3 regions of the Streptomyces sp. NPDC015532 genome follow, and region 3 is predicted to be linked to each of the others. Evidence: riboswitches for the same ligand, from Rfam matches in the RefSeq annotation. Region 3 holds a riboswitch; each other region holds the start of a gene.

Region 1 (6,413 bases), on a different contig from region 3:
GCTGCCGGACGCGCGTCACCTCGACGCCGAACTGTTCGGCGATGTCGGGGAGGGTGAGCCAGGCGGGGACGAGAGCATCGATCTTTGCGTCAATCTCGGTCACGGGACAAGCGTGCCATCCCGCACCGACAGTCGGAAGCCGAGGGCGTCCGACCTGGGGTGACGGATCAGGTCGCGGCGGCCTTCAGCGGCCTCGACGCGTCCGCGAGCAGCTCCGGATCCATGGTGGCGCCCGCCTCGATCAGCTTGCGGCCCTGGGCGAGGTCCCTCGGGCGGCCCACCGCCAGGAGGGCGACGAGCCGTGTCTCGCGCAGCCAGCACACCGACCAGGAGGCGCCCGAGGGGGCGCCGCGCCAGACCAGGGTGTCGGCGGACGTGTGGTGGCCGGCGTACTGCACGAAACGGCCGAACTGCTCGGACCAGAAGTACGGCACGGGGTCGTAGGCGGCGGGCGTCTCGCCGACGATGTTCAGGGCGACCGTGCGCGGGCCCTGGAGGGCGTTGTCCCAGTGGTGGACGAGGAGGCGTTCCTCGTAGCGTCCGGACGGGAAGGAGGCGCAGTCGCCGACCGCGTAGACGTCCGGCAGGGAGGTGCGCAGGTGGTCGTCGGCGACGATCTCGCGGTGGGCGCCGAGTTCGATGCCGGAGCCGGCGATCCAGGCCGTGGCGGGCCGTGCGCCGATCCCGACCACGACGGCGTCCGCGGGCACCCGGGAGCCGTCGTCCAGGACGACCGCGCCGGGCTCGACGCGCTCCACGCGCGCGCGGGTCCGCAGCGAGGCCCCGCTGTCCGCGTACCAGGCGGCCATCGGCGCGGCCACCTCGGCCGGCAGCGCCTCGGCGAGCGGCCGGTCGGCGGCCTCGACGACCGTGACCGCGCAGCCGGCCTCACGCGCGGCCGTGGCGAACTCGGCGCCGATCCAGCCCGCTCCGACCACCACGATGTCGTGCTGCCGGGCGAGAACCGGGCGCAGCCGGTCGGCGTCGTCCAGGGTGCGCAGCAGATGCACGCCGGGCACGCCTTCGGCGCCGGGGAGCCGGATCGGTTCGGCGCCGGTGGCGACGACCAGGACGTCGTACGGGACGGGCCCCGCGTCCGTGTCCAGTTCGTGGTCGCCGGGGCGCACGCCGAGCGCCTCGCTGCCCAGTCTGAGGTCGATGTCCAGGGCCTCGAAGTCGACGTCGAAGGCGGAGCCCTCGGCCTTGCCGAGCAGGACGGCCTTGGACAGCGGCGGCCGGTCGTACGGCTGATGCGGCTCCGCGCCGATCAGCGTGACGGTGCCGGTGAAGCCCTGTTCGCGCAGGGCGACCGCGGTCTGCACCCCGGCCATGCCCGCGCCCGCCACGACGACCCGTCGTGCCGCGGGCCTCTGCGACGGTGCCTGTGCCTGCGTCTGATCGCTCACCTGATCACCATAGACACCTGACCATTCGTCAGTCAGTGGACGGGCTCGGTGACCTGGTCCACACGACAGGTCCCGCGCGGTTCCTCCACCACGCTCGTCCCGGTGCCCGGCCGGGACTCCCACGTCCAGGTCTCCTCCAGCCGCAGGCGCCCGTCGGGCAGTTCCACGACGAGGGACACGCAGTGGCCGGACGCGGTGGTCCCGTCGCGTCCGAGCTGTACGTACCGGAAGTCGAGGCGGTCGCCCTCGCGGGTGCCGACGAGGTGTCCGCGGACGACGTCGCCGCCCGTGTAGTCGGCCCACACCACGCCGTCCTCCTCGTGGTAGGTGAACCGGGTGCGGGTACCCACCTGGCCCGGCGCCTGGTCGGCGACGGGGGCGAGCAAGAGGCCGTCGAGCGGTCGCGCCATGGGCGGAGGCTCCCTTACTGAGACGGTCGGGGGCGGGCTAGGGTGGCCAACGTAAAGCACTCGCGGGAGCCCGGACGCACCGGGCTGAGAGGGAGGCTGGACGGCCTCCGACCGTACGAACCTGATCCGGGTCATGCCGGCGAAGGGAGGGGCTGGACGCCCATGCCGTCTGCACGTTCGTCGGACGTCCTCGTCGTCGGGGGCGGAATCATCGGTCTGGTGACGGCCTGGCGGGCCGCGCGGCGCGGGTTCACGACCGCCCTCGTGGACCCCGAGCCGGGCGGCGGGGCCGCGCAGGTCGCGGCCGGGATGCTGGCCGCCGTGACCGAGCTGCACTTCGGCGAGGAGACCCTGCTGGGCCTCAACCTCGCCTCGGCGCGCCGCTATCCGGACTTCGCCGCCGAGCTCACCGAGGCCACCGGCCAGGACCTCGGCTACCGGCGGAGCGGCACGCTGGCCGTCGCGCTGGACGCCGACGACCGTGCCCATCTGCGCGAACTGCACGCGCTGCAGGTCCGGTCGGGGCTGGAGTCGGAGTGGCTGAGCGGCCGTGAGTGCCGCAGGCTGGAGCCCATGCTCGCGCCCGGCGTGCGCGGGGGTCTGCGGGTGGACGGCGACCACCAGATCGACCCGCGGCGCCTCGCGGCAGCCCTGGTCACGGCGTGCGAGCGGGCCGGGGTGGTCATGCACCGGACCTGGGCGGAGCGTCTGAGCGTCGTACGGGAGCGGGCCGCCGGGGTCCTCACCGCGGACGGCACCGGACTCGGCGCGGGTCAGGTGGTGCTCGCCGGGGGCAGCCTCAGCGGGCGCCTGGCGGGCGTCCCCGACGACGTCGTACCGCCGGTGCGCCCGGTCAAGGGGCAGGTGCTGCGGCTGACCGTGCCGGGGCGGTACGCGCCCTTCCTCCATCGCACCGTGCGGGCCGTGGTGCGCGGCAGCCACGTCTACCTGGTGCCGCGCGAGAACGGCGAGCTCGTGGTGGGCGCGACCAGCGAGGAGCTGGGCTGGGACACCACGGTGACGGCGGGCGGCGTGTACGAACTGCTGCGCGACGCCCACGAGCTGGTCCCCGGGATCACCGAGCTGCCGCTCACCGAGACCCGCGCGGGGCTGCGCCCCTGCTCGCCCGACAACGCGCCGCTGCTCGGTCCGAGCGCGCTGGACGGGCTGCTGCTGGCCACCGGACACCACCGCAACGGTGTGCTCCTGACGCCGGTGACCGGTGACGTGCTGGCCCACGCCCTTGCCACCGGTGAACTCCCCGCCGAAGCCCGCCCGTTCACCCCCCTGCGCTTCGGCGCCACGGCCCGCACGGAGCTGCACGTATGAACATCGTCGTCAACGGGGAGCGGCGGCGGATCGCCGAGGGAACCGCTCTCGACACGCTCGTCGCGACCCTCACGCCGTCGTCGTCCGGGGTGGCCGCGGCCCTCAACGAAACCGTCGTCCCGCGCGCGCAGTGGCCGTCCACCTCGCTCGCCGAGGGCGACCGCGTCGAAGTCCTCACCGCCGTCCAAGGAGGCTGACCCATGGCAGACGACCCCTTCGTCCTCGGCGGTACGACCTACGCGTCCCGGCTGATCATGGGGACGGGCGGCGCGCCCAGCCTCGACGTGCTGGAGCGTTCCCTGGTGGCGTCCGGCACGGAGCTGACGACGGTCGCGATGCGGCGCGTGGACGCCTCGGTGCACGGCTCGGTCCTGTCGGTGCTCGGCCGGCTGAACATCCGTGTCCTGCCGAACACGGCGGGCTGCTACACCGCGGGCGAGGCCGTGCTGACCGCCCGTCTGGCGCGCGAGGCGCTGGGGACCGATCTGGTCAAGCTGGAGGTCATCGCCGACGAGCGGACTCTGCTGCCCGATCCGATCGAGCTGCTCGACGCGGCGGAGACGCTGGTCGACGACGGCTTCACCGTGCTGCCTTACACGAACGACGACCCGGTGCTGGCGCGGAAGCTGGAGGACGTCGGCTGTGCGGCGATCATGCCGCTCGGCTCGCCCATCGGGTCCGGGCTCGGGATCCGCAACCCGCACAACTTCGAGCTGATCGTCGAGCACGCGCGCGTGCCGGTGATCCTGGACGCGGGAGCGGGCACGGCGTCGGACGCCGCGCTCGCGATGGAGCTGGGGTGCGCGGGGGTGATGCTGGCCTCGGCGGTGACCCGGGCCCAGGAGCCGGTCCTGATGGCGGAGGCCATGCGGCACGCGGTGGAGGCGGGGCGTCTGGCGCGGCGGGCCGGGCGCATCCCCCGGCGGCACTTCGCCACGGCGTCCTCTCCGGTGGAGGGCAGGGCGGCACTGGACCCCGAGCGCCCGGCGTTCTGACCGAGGCCCCCGCGCCGCCGGATGCGCTCGTCGGATGCGCGGCGGCTCGCGCGCCGGTTCCTGCCTCGGTCTCGGTGTCGGATTCGGCGTCGGATTCCTCGGCGGTTTTTGGCCGGTCCGGCGTGCGGGTTGTCGCGTTGTGGCCTTGCGGTGACAGACAGGGCCTGATCGGACATCTGCCCTACGAACAGATATTCGGGCGGGCGGTGTGCGTCACAGCTCGGCTGCAGTCGAGCCCCTGTATCGGCCGAACGGGACCTCGTGACAGTGGCGGCTCGTAGACTCACCTGCGTGGATACGACCCTTCAGGACCCGCTTGTCGGACACGTGCTCGACGGCCGCTATCGCGTCGACGCACGGATCGCGGTCGGCGGGATGGCCACGGTCTACAGGGCCTTGGACACCCGTCTGGACCGCGTGCTCGCGCTCAAGGTGATGCACCCGACGCTGGCCGCGGACGTCTCGTTCGTCGAGCGCTTCATCCGCGAGGCCAAGTCGGTGGCACGGCTGGCGCACCCCAATGTGGTGCAGGTCTTCGACCAGGGGGCGGACGGGTCGTACGTCTATCTGGCCATGGAGTACATCGCCGGGTGCACCCTGCGCGACGTGCTGCGCGAGCGCGGCGCGCTCCAGCCCCGGGCCGCGCTGGACATCCTGGAGCCGGTGCTCGCCGCCCTCGGCGCGGCCCACCGCGCCGGGTTCGTGCACCGCGACATGAAGCCGGAGAACGTCCTGATAGGGGACGACGGCCGGGTCAAGGTCGCGGACTTCGGTCTCGTCCGCGCCGTGGACACGGTGACCAGTACGACGGGCGCCGTCCTCGGCACCGTGTCGTACCTCGCCCCCGAGCAGATCGAGCACGGCACCTCCGACACCCGGGTCGACGTCTACGCCTGCGGGGTCGTCCTCTACGAAATGCTCACCGGCGCCAAGCCGCACACCGCCGACTCCGCCGCTCAGGTGCTCTACCAGCACCTCCACGAGGACGTGCCGCCTCCGTCGGCCGCCGTGCCGGGCATGGCGTACCCGCTAGACGAGCTGGTCACCGCGGCCACGGCCCGCAATCCCGAGGTCCGCCCGGCCGACGCGGTGACCCTGCTCGGCCAGGTCCTCGAAGCCCGGGCCGGTCTCACCGCCGAGCAGCTCGACGCCGTGCCGCCGGGCGCGCTGTCCGTGGGCCACGACAACGCCGACGACCGTACGAGCGTGATCCCGCGCTCGCTGTCCGTCCCCCGCCTGCTGCCCGTGAACGAGGACGACAACGCCCTCGACCGGACCAGCCGGTTCGAGCAGAGCAGCCCCTTCACCACCGCGCCGGTCGGGCCGCCGCAGGTTCCGGGGACGCGGCCGCGGCGCGGGATGATGCTGGTCGTCGCCGCGATCGTGCTGGTGCTCGGCCTCGGCGCGGGTGTCTGGTACATCAACTCGGGCCAGTTCACCAAGGTCCCGCCCGTCCTGGCGAAGACGGAGCAGCAGGCCAGGACCCAGCTCCAGGGCGCCGGACTGGACGTCAAGCAGGTCAAGCACGCCTACAGCGACACCGTGAAGCGCGGCACGGTCATCAGCACCGACCCCGGCGTCGGCGAGCGGATCCGCGACAACGACTCCGTGACCCTGACCGTCTCCGACGGCCCCCGGACGGTCCAGGTGCCGGACCTCAAGGGTCTCGCCCTGTTCAAGGCGAGAGAGGTGCTCAAGGGCGACGGGCTCGCCCCGGGCATGGTCACGCGCGCCTTCAGCGAGGACGTGACCAAGGGCTTCGTGATCGGCACGGATCCGGCACCGGGCACGGAACGGCACTCGGGCTCGGCGATCGCGATCGTCGTGAGCAAGGGCGCCCCGGTGGAGCTGCCCGACGTGACCGGCTCGTCCGTCGAGGACGCCACCGCGCAGCTGGAGGGCGCGGGCCTGAAGGTGAAGATCGCCGCGGAGCGGGTCAACTCGGAGTTCGACAAGGGCCAGGTCGCCCAGCAGACACCGCGCGCGGGCCGTGAGGCCGCCACGGGGGACACGGTGACGCTGACCCTCTCCAAGGGCCCCGAGATGGTGGAGGTCCCGGACGTCGTCGGCGACAGCGTGGACGACGCGACGGAGACGCTGAAGAACGCCGGATTCGAGGTCGACAAGGACCGCGGGCTGCTCGGGCTCTTCGGCGACACGGTCAAGAAGCAGTCGGTGGACGGCGGCGACACGGCACCCAAGGGCGCGACGATCACGATCCAGATCCGCTGAGCCGAACCGCCGCCGGGGAACCCCGGCGGCGCACGGCCTCC
Region 2 (6,413 bases), on a different contig from region 3:
CTTCAAGGACGCGACCGCGCCGAGAAGGCGGTCCTCCACAGCCTGCCCCCGCCCCCGGGCCGAGGCACCCCCGCCGAAGAGCGATGGAACACCCTCACACCCCACCTCCTCACCCTCGCGGCCACCAGACCGCCCGGACACCACAACACCCCACTCACCAGCGCGTACGAGATCGCCGGCCATCGGCTCCACCAGCAAGGTCACACGGCCCGTGCGATCCCCCTGTATGAGGCCACCCTCGCCCAGCACGAGGAGGTCCTGGGCAGCACCCACCCCGACACTCTGAGCAGCCGCAACAACCTCGCCGGCGCCTACGAGTCCGCAGGGGATCTGGGGCGTGCCATCCCTCTGTACGAGGTCACCCTCGCCCAGCGCGAGGAGGTCCTGGGCAACACCCACCCCGACACCCTGCAAAGCCGCAACAACCTCGCCTACGCCTACCGGGCGGCGGGGGATCTGGGGCGTGCCATTCCCCTGCTGGAGGCCACCCTCGCCCAGTACGAGGAGGTCTTGGGTGATGCCCACCCCGACACTCTGAGCAGCCGTAACAACCTCGCCGGCGCGTATGAGTCCGCGGGGGATCTGGGGCGTGCGATCTCCTTGTTCGAAGCCACCCTCGCCCAGCACGAGGAGATCCTGGGCGCGACCCACCCCAACACCCTGACCAGCCGTAACAACCTCGCCGGCGCCTATTACGCGGCGGGGGATCTGGGGCGTGCGATCCCCCTGTACGAGGTCACCCTCGCCCAGCGCGAGGAGGTCCTGGGCAACACCCACCCCGACACCCTGCAAAGCCGCAGCAACCTCGCCTACGCCCGCCAGAAGGCCAGAGCTATGAAGAACGGAAGTACAGCAACGGAAGTACAGCAACCTCATTGACCAAGGCTGTACCTCAAAGGCCGTCCACGGCTGATGGAGACCACGTCCGCCCTTTCAACGCAGTAGTCCCGGGCTCGTAGGCCGGTCATGATCTGCCTATGGACGAATACAACGGGCCAGGGCGCCGCCCCGACGTGCCGGGGCAGTCGCCGGAGGAAGTCTGGACAGCGACGCTTGCACTCCTCCCTCTGGGGGCCTCCGTCACGGGAGAGGTGATCGGACGTCAGCCCTTCGGCGTCTTCATCCGGGTCGACGGAGTTCCGAACGCCCTGGCACTCGCCGAGATCATGACCATGCCCGAGGGGATGCGGTTGCCCATTCTCGGGGCACGCATCCGCGGTGAGGTCATCGAGCACGCTGAGCACAATCACCAGGTGAGGCTTCGGCTGGACGGGTCTGGGACGGCGCTTGGGTGATCACGCCCCTGTGCCGGGTCATTGAGCCCGGCTCGCGCGCGCTCCCGTTTCGGCCGGCGCACGTCGTGCTGCGCCATGGTGAACCTGCCGATGACGTGGTGACTGAGCGCATCGATCTTTGAGGACATGTGGCGCGGACAGCGATCGCCGGGCCGCCTGTGGGCGTGGAAAGTTGACCGGCGGTGTGACAGTAGACACCGGAGGGTGACGGGTCCCTCGTTCATCTGACCTGGGCGGCCCCAAACGATCTGCGACACTGGTACAGCCATGCCTAAGCCCGGAGAACTCACCTTTGTCGCGCCGCGCGGAGCTCAGAAGCCGCCGCGGCACCTTGCCGATCTCACGCCCGCCGAGCGCAAAGAGGCGGTTGCCGCGATCGGTGAGAAGCCGTTTCGTGCCAAGCAGCTCTCGCAGCATTACTTCGCCCGGTACGCGCACGACCCCGCCGAGTGGACGGACATCCCGGCCGCCTCGCGCGGCAAGCTCCAGGAAGCGCTGCTTCCCGAGCTGATGACCGTCGTGCGGCACCTGTCGACCGACCAGGACACCACCCGCAAGACGCTGTGGCGGCTCTTCGACGGCACGCTCGTCGAATCCGTGCTGATGCGCTACCCGGACCGGGTGACCATGTGCATCAGCTCGCAGGCGGGCTGCGGGATGAACTGCCCGTTCTGCGCCACCGGGCAGGCCGGTCTCGACCGGAACCTGTCCACCGGCGAGATCGTGCATCAGATCGTCGACGGTATGCGGGCGCTGCGTGACGGCGAGATCCCCGGTGGCCCGGCGCGGCTGAGCAACATCGTCTTCATGGGGATGGGCGAGCCGCTCGCCAACTACAAGCGGGTGGTCGGAGCGATCCGGGCCCTGACCGACCCCGAACCGGACGGCCTCGGGCTCTCGCAGCGCGGGATCACGGTGTCGACGGTCGGGCTCGTCCCCGCCATCAACCGGTTCGCGGACGAGGGCTTCAAGTGCCGCCTCGCGATCTCCCTGCACGCCCCGGACGACGAGCTGCGCGACACCCTCGTCCCCGTGAACACGCGGTGGCAGGTGCGCGAGGTGCTGGACGCCGGCTGGGGATATGCGGACCGGTCCGGACGGCGCCTGTCCATCGAGTACGCGCTGATCCGCGACATCAACGACCAGGCGTGGCGTGGGGACCGGCTCGGGCGCATGCTCAAGGGCAAGCCCGTGCATGTCAATCTCATCCCGCTGAATCCGACCCCGGGCTCGAAGTGGACCGCGTCGCGGCCCGAGGACGAGAAGGCGTTCGTCGAGGCGATCGCGGCCCATGGCGTCACGGTCACCGTCCGGGACACCCGGGGGCAGGAGATCGACGGAGCGTGTGGTCAGCTCGCGGCGACCGAGCGGTAGTCTGAACCGAGTCGGCCCGTGCGGTCGTCCGGCATCGTGATGGTCGGACAATCCCATCGTCCGGCATCTTCACCGTCCGACATCTTCATATTCCGACAGGGGAGCGCCACAGCGCTGAGAGTGCGGGACAGACCGCAGACCCTCTGAACCTTGCCCAGGTCATTCTGGGTAGGAAGTTCGGTCGTTACTCAAGCTGTTGCGCCCTGCCCGGGAACCGTCAGAGGTCCCGGGCAGGGCCGCGTCTCTTCCTGGTCACCCAGGAGGAATCAGTGATCACCACCATCAGTGGCGGCAGGCGGCTCGCGGCCACGGCCCTCGGGCTCGGTCTCGTCGCGCTGCCCGTGCTGTCCGCGTGCGGTTCGTCCGACGCGTCCGGCTCGGGCGACGCGAAGACGGTCACGCTCGTCAGCCACGACTCGTGGCTCGTGTCGAAGAGCGTGCTGGCGGACTTCGAGAAGCAGTCCGGCTACAAGGTCCGCGTCCTCAAGGACGGCGACGCCGGGCAGGCCGTGAACAAGGCCGTCCTGACCAAGGACAACCCCCAGGGCGACGTCTTCTTCGGCGTCGACAACACCCTGCTCTCCCGCGCGCTCGACAACGGGCTGTTCCAGCCGTACGAGGCCAAGGGCGCGGACCAGGTCCTCCCGGAGTACCGGACCGACCAGGGCAAGCACCGGGTCACGCCCGTCGACACGGGCGACATCTGCGTCAACTACGACAAGGCCTGGTTCAGCGAGCACAAGCTGGCGCCGCCGCGGTCCTTCGACGACCTGGTCAAGCCCGCGTACAAGAACCTCCTCGTCACCGAGAACGCCGCCACCTCCTCGCCCGGCCTCGGCTTCCTGCTCGGGTCCGCCGCGCAGTACGGCGACAAGGGCTGGGAGGGCTACTGGACGAAGCTCAAGGCCAACGGCGTGAAGGTCGTGGACGGCTGGGAGCAGGCGTACAACGAGGAGTTCTCGGGGTCCGCCGGCGGCAAGAAGGCCAAGGCCGACCGCCCGCTCGTCGTCTCGTACGCCTCCTCGCCGCCCGCCGAGGTCATCTACGCCGACCCGAAGCCCGCCACGGCCCCGACCGGGGTCGCGGACGGCACCTGCTTCCGGCAGGTGGAGTACGCGGGTCTGCTCAGCCACGCCAAGAACGCCAAGGGCGGCAAGGCGTTCCTGGACTTCCTGCTCACCAAGGAGTTCCAGGAGGACATGCCGCTCAACATGTTCGTCTACCCGGTCCGTGAGGGCGCGCGCGTGCCCGCGGAGTTCACCCGGTTCGGTCCGCAGGCCAAGGATCCCGAGACCCTGGCGCCCGCGAAGATCGCCGCCGACCGCGACCAGTGGGTCAAGTCGTGGACCTCACTCGTACTGAAGTAGCCGGCGAGGTCGGCGGGACCGATCCGGGCGGCGGGACCGACCCGGTCGGCGGGACCGGCCGGGTCGGCAAGACCGGCCGGGGCGGCGACGCCGGTCCCGCGGCCGCGCTCGGCGCGCGTCGGCGGGCCGCGGTGCGGTTCGGGCTGATGGTCCTGCCCGTCGCGTTCTTCGCGGTGTTCTTCGCCTGGCCGGTCGCCGCGATCGTCTCGCGCGGGCTCCACGGGGACGGCGGCTGGGAGCTCGGCCGGATCTGGGACGTGGCGACCCGGTCCGACATCCGGCACGTGCTGTGGTTCACCACCTGGCAGGCGCTCGCCTCGACGGCGCTCACGCTGCTGGTCGCGCTCCCCGGCGCGTATGTCTTCGCGCGCTTCGATTTCCGGGGCAAGCAGATCCTCCGGGCCGTGGTGACGGTGCCCTTCGTGCTGCCGACCGTGGTCGTCGGCACGGCGTTCCTCGCGCTGGTCGGGCGGGGAGGGCTGCTCGACGAGCTGTGGGGCGTACGCCTGGACACCACCGTGTGGGCGATCCTGCTCGCGCATGTCTTCTTCAACTACGCCGTCGTCGTACGGACCGTCGGCGGGCTCTGGTCGCAGCTCGACCCGCGCCAGGAGGAGGCCGCGCGCGTGCTCGGGGCCTCGCGTCTCGCGGCCTGGCGCAGGGTGACACTGCCCGCGCTCGGGCCCGCCGTGGCCGCCGCCGCCCTCATGGTCTTCCTCTTCACCTTCACCTCGTTCGGCGTGGTGCAGATCCTCGGCGGCCCCACCTTCTCCACCCTCGAGGTCGAGATCTACCGGCAGACCTCCGAGATCTTCGACCTCACGACGGCGGCGGTGCTGACGATCGTCCAGTTCGTGGCCGTCGGCGGGATCCTCGCCGTGCACGCGGCGACCGTACGCCGGCGGGAGACCGCCCTGCGGCTGGTGGCGCCGGACACCACCGCGCGCCGGCCGCGCGGCGCCGGACAGTGGGCGCTCCTCGCGGGCGTGCTGGTGAGCATCGCGGTCCTGCTCGTGCTGCCGCTCGCCGTCCTCGTCCAGCGCTCCCTCGGCGCACCGGGACTCGGCTACTACCGGGCCCTGGCCGACGACGACGGAGGTGTCTTCCTCGTCGCCCCGATCGAGGCGGTCGGCAACTCGCTGGAGTACGCGCTCGCCGCCACCGCCATCGCGGTGCTGATCGGCGGTCTGGCCGCCGCCGCTCTCACCCGGCGCGCGGGCCGGCTGATGCGGGGCTTCGACGCCCTGCTGATGCTGCCGCTCGGCGTCTCCGCGGTGACCGTGGGCTTCGGGTTCCTCATCGCCCTGGACGAGCCGCCGCTCGATTTGCGCGCGAGCTGGATCCTCGTACCGCTGGCCCAGGCGCTGGTGGGCGTCCCCTTCGTCGTACGGACGATGCTGCCCGTGCTGCGCGCGGTGGACGGGCGGCTGCGGGAGGCCGCGGCCGTCCTCGGGGCGTCGCCGTGGCGGGTGTGGCGCGAGGTCGATCTGCCGATGGTGCGCCGGGCCCTGCTGATCGCGGCCGGCTTCGCCTTCGCCGTCTCCCTCGGCGAGTTCGGGGCGACCGTCTTCATCGCACGGCCCGACAACCCGACGCTGCCGGTCGCCGTCGCCCGGTTGCTCGGCCGTGCCGGAGATCTCAACTACGGCCAGGCGATGGCCCTTTCGACCATCCTGATGGTGGTGTGCGCGGTGGCGCTGCTGCTGTTGGAGCGGGTACGGACCGACCGGACCGGGGAGTTCTAGATGCTGCTGAGCCTCCAAGGCGCGACCGTACGCTTCGGCGGGCGGCCCGTGCTCGACACGGTCGACCTCGATGTCGCCGAGCACGAGATCGTGTGCGTGCTCGGGCCGAGCGGCAGCGGAAAGTCCACCCTGCTGCGGACGGTCGCCGGACTGCAGCCGCTGGACGCGGGCCGTGTGGTGCTGGACGGACAGGACCAGGGAGGCGTCCCCGCGCACAAGCGGGGCGTCGGCCTGATGTTCCAGGACCATCAGCTCTTCCCGCAGCGGGACGTGGGCGGCAACGTGGCCTTCGGGCTGCGGATGCGCGGCACGTCGAGGAGCGGACAGGCCGCCCGGGTGGGGGAGTTGCTGGAGCTCGTCGGTCTGCCCGGAGCCCGGGACCGCGCCGTCGCCTCGCTCTCCGGCGGCGAGCAGCAGCGGGTGGCGCTGGCCCGCGCCCTGGCACCCCGTCCCCGGCTGCTGATGCTCGACGAGCCGCTCGGCCAGCTGGACCGCTCACTGCGCGAACGCCTCGTCGTCGAACTCCGCCAGCTCTTCGGCGAGCTGGGGACGACGGTGCTCGCCGTCACGCACGACCAGGGCGAGGCCTTCGCGCTCGCCGACCGGGTCGTGGTGATGCGCGACGGGCGGAT
Region 3 (6,413 bases):
CGGGCAGCGCACAGCCCCCTCCCGTGACTCCCCGCACGGGCGGTCCCCCTCGCTCTTCGGAGTGCCCCTTGGCCACGGTTGACACCGCACCCGCACCATCCGTCGCTCCACCCTTCCGGCGACCGGGAACGCCCGCGGCGGCACGCGTTCCGCCGGCCCAGCCGCGTACCTCGCCGGGGGAGCCGCCCCTCTCGCACGGCCCGTCGGCTCCGTCCAGGGAGCCGGCGCAGTCCCGGAATCCGGCGATGGAGGAACCCGCCCGGCGCACCGCGCCGGCGAAAGGGCGCACCGGACCGGCGGCGCCTGGCGGTCCACTCCCACCGGACACGGGGACGGCACGGCGGGCCCGCGCCCTGCCCGCGGAGCCGGAAGCCGCTCCTCTGGACTCCCACACCACCACGCTGATCGGCTCGGTCCAGCGCGCGATGCGGCTGCTGGAGGCCGTCGCCTCGCGGGAGCAGGGCGCCCCCGCCAAGCAGCTCGCCCGGGAGGCAGGGCTGGCGTTGCCGACCGCCTACCACCTGCTGCGCACCCTGGTCCACGAGGGCTATCTGCGGCGTGACAGAGGGCTGTTCTTCCTGGGCGAGGCCGCCGAGCGGCTGAGCAGCAGCGGCGCCCGGCAGAAACGTCGCAGCACGGTGAGAGACACTCTCGCGCACTGGCGCGACGCGATCGGCGCACCCGTGTACTACGCGGTCTACCGTGACGGTGAGATCGAGGTCATGTGTGTCGTCGACACACCGGCGAACCCGGCGGTCGAGGAGTGGGCCGACTTCCGCGAGACCGGGCACGCCCACGCGGTCGGCCAGTGTCTGCTGGCTCAGCTGGACGACAAGTCCCGGCGTGACCACCTCGACCGCTACCCGGTGCGGACGCTCACGCCGTACACGGTGCGTGACGAGGACCGGCTGCTGCGGCGCCTCGAACGGGCGGGCCGGATGGAACCCGTGATCGAGCGGCAGGAGTACGCGCTGGGCACGGTCTGCGCGGCGATCCCCGTCACCGCGGGCAGTTCGGCCGCGGTCGTGGCCTTCTCCCTCCCGTCCCACCAGGGCGACCGGCTGCTGCCCGTGGCACGGCAACTGCAGGACGAGGTCGGCAGGCTGTTAGGAACACTCGCCATCTCTATCAGTATCTGAAAACTCACTCCTTGTAATGCGGCATGCACGTTGAGCAATATTTCCAGCAGTGTCAGGTGGGACGAATCCTGGCCAGTCGACGGCAAACGACGGGGTAGGCGATGCGTGAGTCGGTGCAGGCAGAGGTCATGATGAGCTTCCTCGTGTCCGAGGAGCTGTCCTTCCGCATTCCTGTCGAGCTGCGATACGAGACCTGTGATCCGTACGCCGTGCGGCTGACCTTCCACTTGCCCGGCGACGCCCCCGTGACCTGGGCGTTCGGGCGGGAACTGCTTGTCGACGGGGTGGGCGGGCCCTGTGGTGACGGCGATGTGCACATCGCCCCGTCCGACCCGGAGGCGCTCGGCGAGGTGCTGATCCGGCTTCAGGTCGGCGGCGATCACGCGCTGTTCCGGTCCGGGGCCGCGCCGCTCGTCGCGTTTCTCGACCGGACGGACAGGCTCGTGCCGCTCGGGCAGGAACGCTCCCTCGAAGGTTTCGACACCTCGCTCGACGCGGTGCTCGACCGCATCCTCACGGAGGAGCAGAGCGCGGGCTGAAGCGTCGGCGGCCCGCGAAGCGGCGTAACGCTTCCTCACAAGGGGCGCCGGTGCAGGATGGTTTCCGCGTCGCTGCGTGAGGGCTCAGTGCTTGCGGCGGCGTCCCTTACCGCTCCGTGCCGGCGTCCTGTCGGCCGCGGGCTGCGCGGGGACGGGCGCGCCGCCTTCGCGGTCCGCGGCGACCACCAGCGCGGCCAGCGCGGTCGTCACGGGGACCGCCGCGACGAGACCGATCGATCCGACCAGCGTGCGCACGATCTCCTCGGCGACCAGTTCGCTGTTGGCGACGGTGCCCACGCTGCTCTGGGCGATCGAGAAGAGCAGCAGGAGCGGCAGCGCGGCGCCCGCGTAGGCCAGGACGAGCGTGTTGACGACCGACGCGATGTGGTCGCGGCCGATACGGATACCCGCGCGGTACAGGCCGCGCCAGCCCATCGTCGGGTTCGCCTCGTGCAGTTCCCAGACCGCGGACGTCTGCGTCACCGTCACATCGTCCAGAACGCCGAGCGAACCGATGATGACGCCGGCCAGCAGCAGGCCGCTCATGTCGATGGACGGGTACAGACCGTGGATCAGGCCGGTGCTGTCGTCGGTGTTGCCGGTCAGCACGGCCCAGTCGATGAAGACCGAGCCGAGGAGCCCGATCAGCACCAGTGAGAGCAGGGTGCCGACCACTGCCACGGACGTCCGGGCCGACAGACCGTGACACATATAGAGCGCGATGAGCATGATCGCACTGGACCCGACGACGGCCACGAGCAGCGGGTTCGAGCCCTCCAGGATCGCGGGCAGGATGAAGAAGTTCAGGATCACGAAGCTGATGGCCAGGGCGACCAGCGCCATGATGCCGCGCATCCGGCCGATCACCACGACGACCACCGCGAAGATCACGGCGAGCAGCGTCAGGGGCAGCTTCCGGTTCGCGTCCGTGACCGAGTACTGGAGGTCCTTGGGGGCGGAGGGTTCGTACGCGACGACGACCTTCTCGCTCTGGTGCAACTGCCGTGATTGATCGGGCTGAACGACCTCGGTGAACGTGCGGCCCTGGTCCTTGCCGGTGTCGATGCGGACAGTCGCCTTCTTGCACTCTCCCCCCTTCCCGGACTGAGCGGAGGAATCCCCGGCGGCGGAGCCGCCCGTCGCGGCCCCCGAGGAGGCGTTCACGGACTTGCAGTCCACCTGGTCGATCTTCGTGACGGTCGCCTGCTGGGTCTGCCGGTCGAACCCGACACCGGTGCGCTCGTGGGCCGGCGCGCCGCCGGGCCACAGCACCACGAGACCCACGACGACCGCGGCCGCGAAGGGGATCAGTACCGCGGCGATGACCTTGCGCAGCTGCTTGGAGACCGGCGCCGCGGGGCCGTGGCTGTGGGAATGTCCGTGCCCGGCGCTCACCGGCTCGTCGTGCCCGCGGCGGGGACCCGGCCCGTGCCCGTCGCCCGAACCCTGATGATCACCGTCCGGTCCGTGGCCGTGCCCGTGCTCTTGCTCGTGTCCATGACCGATGCCGGAGCCGTGCCCAGGGCCGCCGTCGGAGCCGGGACGGCGCGGTGGCTCGGGCGGAGGGAACGGATGCTGCCGGGTCGTCGTCACCGCCCGATCATCGCAAGAACGTCAAGGGCCCTCTGTTCACCGCGCCAGACATGACGCTAGCGTGGGGGCACCTTTGCACACGCGGGAGCTCGGAGCACCGGGCTGAGAGGGCGCTGACCTCCGTCTTCGCGATGTTTCACATGAAACATCGGCGATCGGAAGCCGCTGCGTCGACCGCTGAACCTGTTACCGGGTAATGCCGGCGTAGGGAGTAGGTCTCATGACCGACAAGGATGTACGCACGCCTGCCTCCAGCCGGACGGACGGGGTTTCCCCGCCGTCCTCGAACGGCCAGGACGGGCAGTCGATCGGCTGGCACAAGGCATACGTCGGGGGTACTCGCCCCGATCTGCGGGTGCCGGTTCGCCAGGTGCACCTCACCAACGGGCAGGCGGTGACGTTGTACGACACCTCCGGCCCGTACACCGATCCGTCCATCGACACCGATGTCCGCAGGGGGCTGGCACCGCTGCGTGAGAGCTGGATCATCGCCCGCGGTGACACCGAGGAGTACGCGGGCCGTCCCGTCCGTCCCGAGGACGACGGGATCAAGCACACGTCCCCGCGCGGAGGGCTGCGCAATCTCGACGCGGTCTTCCCGGGCCGGCCGCGCCAGCCGCGCCGGGGGCGGGCCGGGCAGGCGGTGACCCAGCTCGCCTACGCGCGGCGCGGTGAGATCACGCCCGAGATGGAGTTCGTGGCGGTCCGTGAGAACGTCGCCCCCGAGGTCGTGCGGGAGGAGATCGCCGCGGGCCGAGCCGTGCTGCCCGTGAACATCAACCATCCGGAGATCGAGCCGATGATCATCGGCAAGCGGTTCCTGGTGAAGGTCAACGCCAACATCGGCAATTCCGCTGTGACTTCCTCCATCGAGGAGGAGGTCGAGAAGATGACCTGGGCGACCCGCTGGGGCGCCGACACGGTCATGGACCTGTCCACCGGCCGCAACATCCACACCACGCGTGAATGGGTGCTGCGCAACTCCCCCGTCCCCATCGGCACCGTGCCGCTCTATCAGGCGCTGGAGAAGGTCGACGGCCGGGCCGAGGAGCTGACCTGGGAGATCTACAAGGACACCGTCGTCGAGCAGGCCGAGCAGGGCGTGGACTACATGACGGTTCACGCGGGCGTGCGCCTGGCGTACGTGCCGCTCACCGCGAACCGCAAGACCGGCATCGTCTCGCGCGGTGGCTCGATCATGGCCGCCTGGTGCCTCGCGCACCACAAGGAGTCGTTCCTGTACGAGAACTTCGAGGAACTCTGCGAGATCCTCGCCGCGTACGACGTCACCTACTCGCTCGGCGACGGGCTGCGGCCGGGTTCCATCGCGGACGCCAACGACGCGGCGCAATTCGCCGAGTTGAGGACGCTCGGGGAACTCAACAGGGTCGCGAAGCGTTTTCAGGTACAGACGATGATCGAAGGCCCGGGACATGTCCCGATGCACAAGATCAAGGAGAACATCGACCTTCAGCAGGAGATCTGTGATGAAGCTCCGTTCTATACCCTCGGTCCGCTGACGACGGACGTCGCGCCGGCGTACGACCACATCACTTCCGGCATCGGTGCCGCGATGATCGCCTGGTGGGGCACGGCCATGCTCTGCTACGTCACGCCCAAGGAGCACTTGGGCCTGCCCGATCGTGACGACGTCAAGACCGGCGTCATCACCTACAAGATCGCCGCCCACGCAGCCGACCTCGCCAAGGGGCACCCAGGTGCGCAGGAATGGGATGACGCGCTCTCCGACGCCCGCTTCGAGTTCCGGTGGGAGGACCAGTTCAACCTGGCTCTCGACCCGGACACGGCGCGGGAGTTCCACGACCAGACGCTGCCGGCCGAGCCCGCCAAGACAGCCCACTTCTGTTCCATGTGCGGGCCGAAGTTCTGCTCGATGAAGATCAGCCAGAGCATCAACGAGCGGTTCGGCGGTGACGTGGCCGACGGCGCCTCCGCCGAGGAGATCTCCGAGGGCATGCTTCAGAAGTCCCGGGAGTTCGCCGAGGCGGGCAACCGCGTGTACCTGCCGCTGGCCGACTGAGCTGTTCCAAGGGGGCGGCGGTCCGGGGCACACACCCGGACCGCCGCCCTCGGCAGGGTCACGGGGTGACGTCCTGCGGGTACCAGCGCAGTTCGACGGTGTTGCCGTCCGGGTCCTGGACGTAGACCGAGGTGGCGTTTCCCCGCGCGCCGAAGCGTTCCACGGGCCCCTCGAGCACGGTGAAGGATCCCGACGCGATGACCTGGTCCCAGTCCAGAGGTTCCACGGTGAGACAGATGTGGTCGACGTTGGACCCGCCAGGGGTATGGGTGATCAGGTCGATGATGGTTTCCGCCGTGATCCTCACGGACGGGAACGGGGCCTGGCCGGACCGCCATTCGGCGACGCGTACGGGTTCGAGGCCCAGAAGTCCGGTGTAGAAGTCCAGGGACCGTTCGACGTCCTCGACATTGAGGACCAGGTGGTCGAAGGCCTTCACGCGCAGCGCGGTCATGTCGTCTCCAGGGCGATGGCGTGGCGAAGCCACGGAGGTGGTGGGCGTACGGGTGGACGGAACCGGGCGCGGAGCCGCTGTGCGCCCGGCCGGCCGGGGAGCCAGTGGGCTCTCCCGCGGCCGGGTGGACGACTTCTACGATCCGCCGTGGGACGGCCGCCATCAAGGCATGATCGCTGTACGACCGTTGAGTCAGATTTAACGCCGGGGGTTTCATGCTGGAGCGAATGGAGACCGAGATCTTTCTGACGCTGGCCGAGGAACTGCACTTCGGCCGGACCGCCGCGCGGCTGCTGGTCACGACCGGGCGTGTCAGCCAGGTGATCAAGGCGCTGGAGCGCAGAGTCGGAGCCCTGCTGTTCGAACGCACCAGCCGTTCCGTCCGGCTCACCCCGATCGGCAGACAGCTGGCGGACGATCTGGCGCCCCTGGTCGCCGGGATGGAGGCGGCGCTGCGCAGGGCGGCCGACGCCGGCCGGGGCGTCACCGGAGAGCTGCGGGTCGCCTTCCTCGGTGAGTGGACGGCGCCCACGCTCCTCAAGGCGGTCGGCCTGTTCGGTGAGCGTCACCCGGACTGCCGTGTCGACGTGCGGGAGGTCCAGCTCTCCAACTCCCGGGCGAGTCTGCTGGACGGTTCGGTCGACGTG

The links. A riboswitch is a leader RNA that binds a small molecule or an ion and turns the genes downstream of it on or off. The one in region 3 is predicted to bind thiamine pyrophosphate.
Region 1: another riboswitch for thiamine pyrophosphate. It lies ahead of thiO (glycine oxidase ThiO); the one in region 3 lies ahead of thiC (phosphomethylpyrimidine synthase ThiC).
Region 2: another riboswitch for thiamine pyrophosphate. It lies ahead of ACF07B_RS23080 (thiamine ABC transporter substrate binding subunit); the one in region 3 lies ahead of thiC (phosphomethylpyrimidine synthase ThiC).

Annotation. Positions count from the first base shown of each region.
Region 1 covers NZ_JBIBSY010000001.1:1,076,590-1,083,002, reverse strand. Annotated here, with positions in the region: gene ACF07B_RS04585 (Rv2175c family DNA-binding protein) at 1-103, opposite strand, end outside; gene ACF07B_RS04580 (NAD(P)/FAD-dependent oxidoreductase) at 168-1,406, opposite strand; gene ACF07B_RS04575 (hypothetical protein) at 1,439-1,816, opposite strand; TPP riboswitch at 1,869-1,981, shown strand; gene thiO (glycine oxidase ThiO) at 1,979-3,145, shown strand; gene thiS (sulfur carrier protein ThiS) at 3,142-3,342, shown strand; gene ACF07B_RS04560 (thiazole synthase) at 3,346-4,140, shown strand; gene pknB (Stk1 family PASTA domain-containing Ser/Thr kinase) at 4,432-6,372, shown strand.
Region 2 covers NZ_JBIBSY010000007.1:248,269-254,681, forward strand. Annotated here, with positions in the region: gene ACF07B_RS23065 (tetratricopeptide repeat protein) at 1-879, shown strand, start outside; gene ACF07B_RS23070 (hypothetical protein) at 978-1,295, shown strand; gene rlmN (23S rRNA (adenine(2503)-C(2))-methyltransferase RlmN) at 1,563-2,669, shown strand; TPP riboswitch at 2,757-2,862, shown strand; gene ACF07B_RS23080 (thiamine ABC transporter substrate binding subunit) at 2,939-4,036, shown strand; gene ACF07B_RS23085 (ABC transporter permease) at 4,183-5,781, shown strand; gene ACF07B_RS23090 (ABC transporter ATP-binding protein) at 5,782-6,413, shown strand, end outside.
Region 3 covers NZ_JBIBSY010000005.1:187,021-193,433, reverse strand. Annotated here, with positions in the region: gene ACF07B_RS18365 (IclR family transcriptional regulator) at 246-1,139, shown strand; gene ACF07B_RS18360 (SsgA family sporulation/cell division regulator) at 1,241-1,678, shown strand; gene ACF07B_RS18355 (YibE/F family protein) at 1,763-3,271, opposite strand; TPP riboswitch at 3,343-3,499, shown strand; gene thiC (phosphomethylpyrimidine synthase ThiC) at 3,492-5,312, shown strand; gene ACF07B_RS18345 (VOC family protein) at 5,371-5,766, opposite strand; gene ACF07B_RS18340 (LysR family transcriptional regulator) at 5,994-6,413, shown strand, end outside.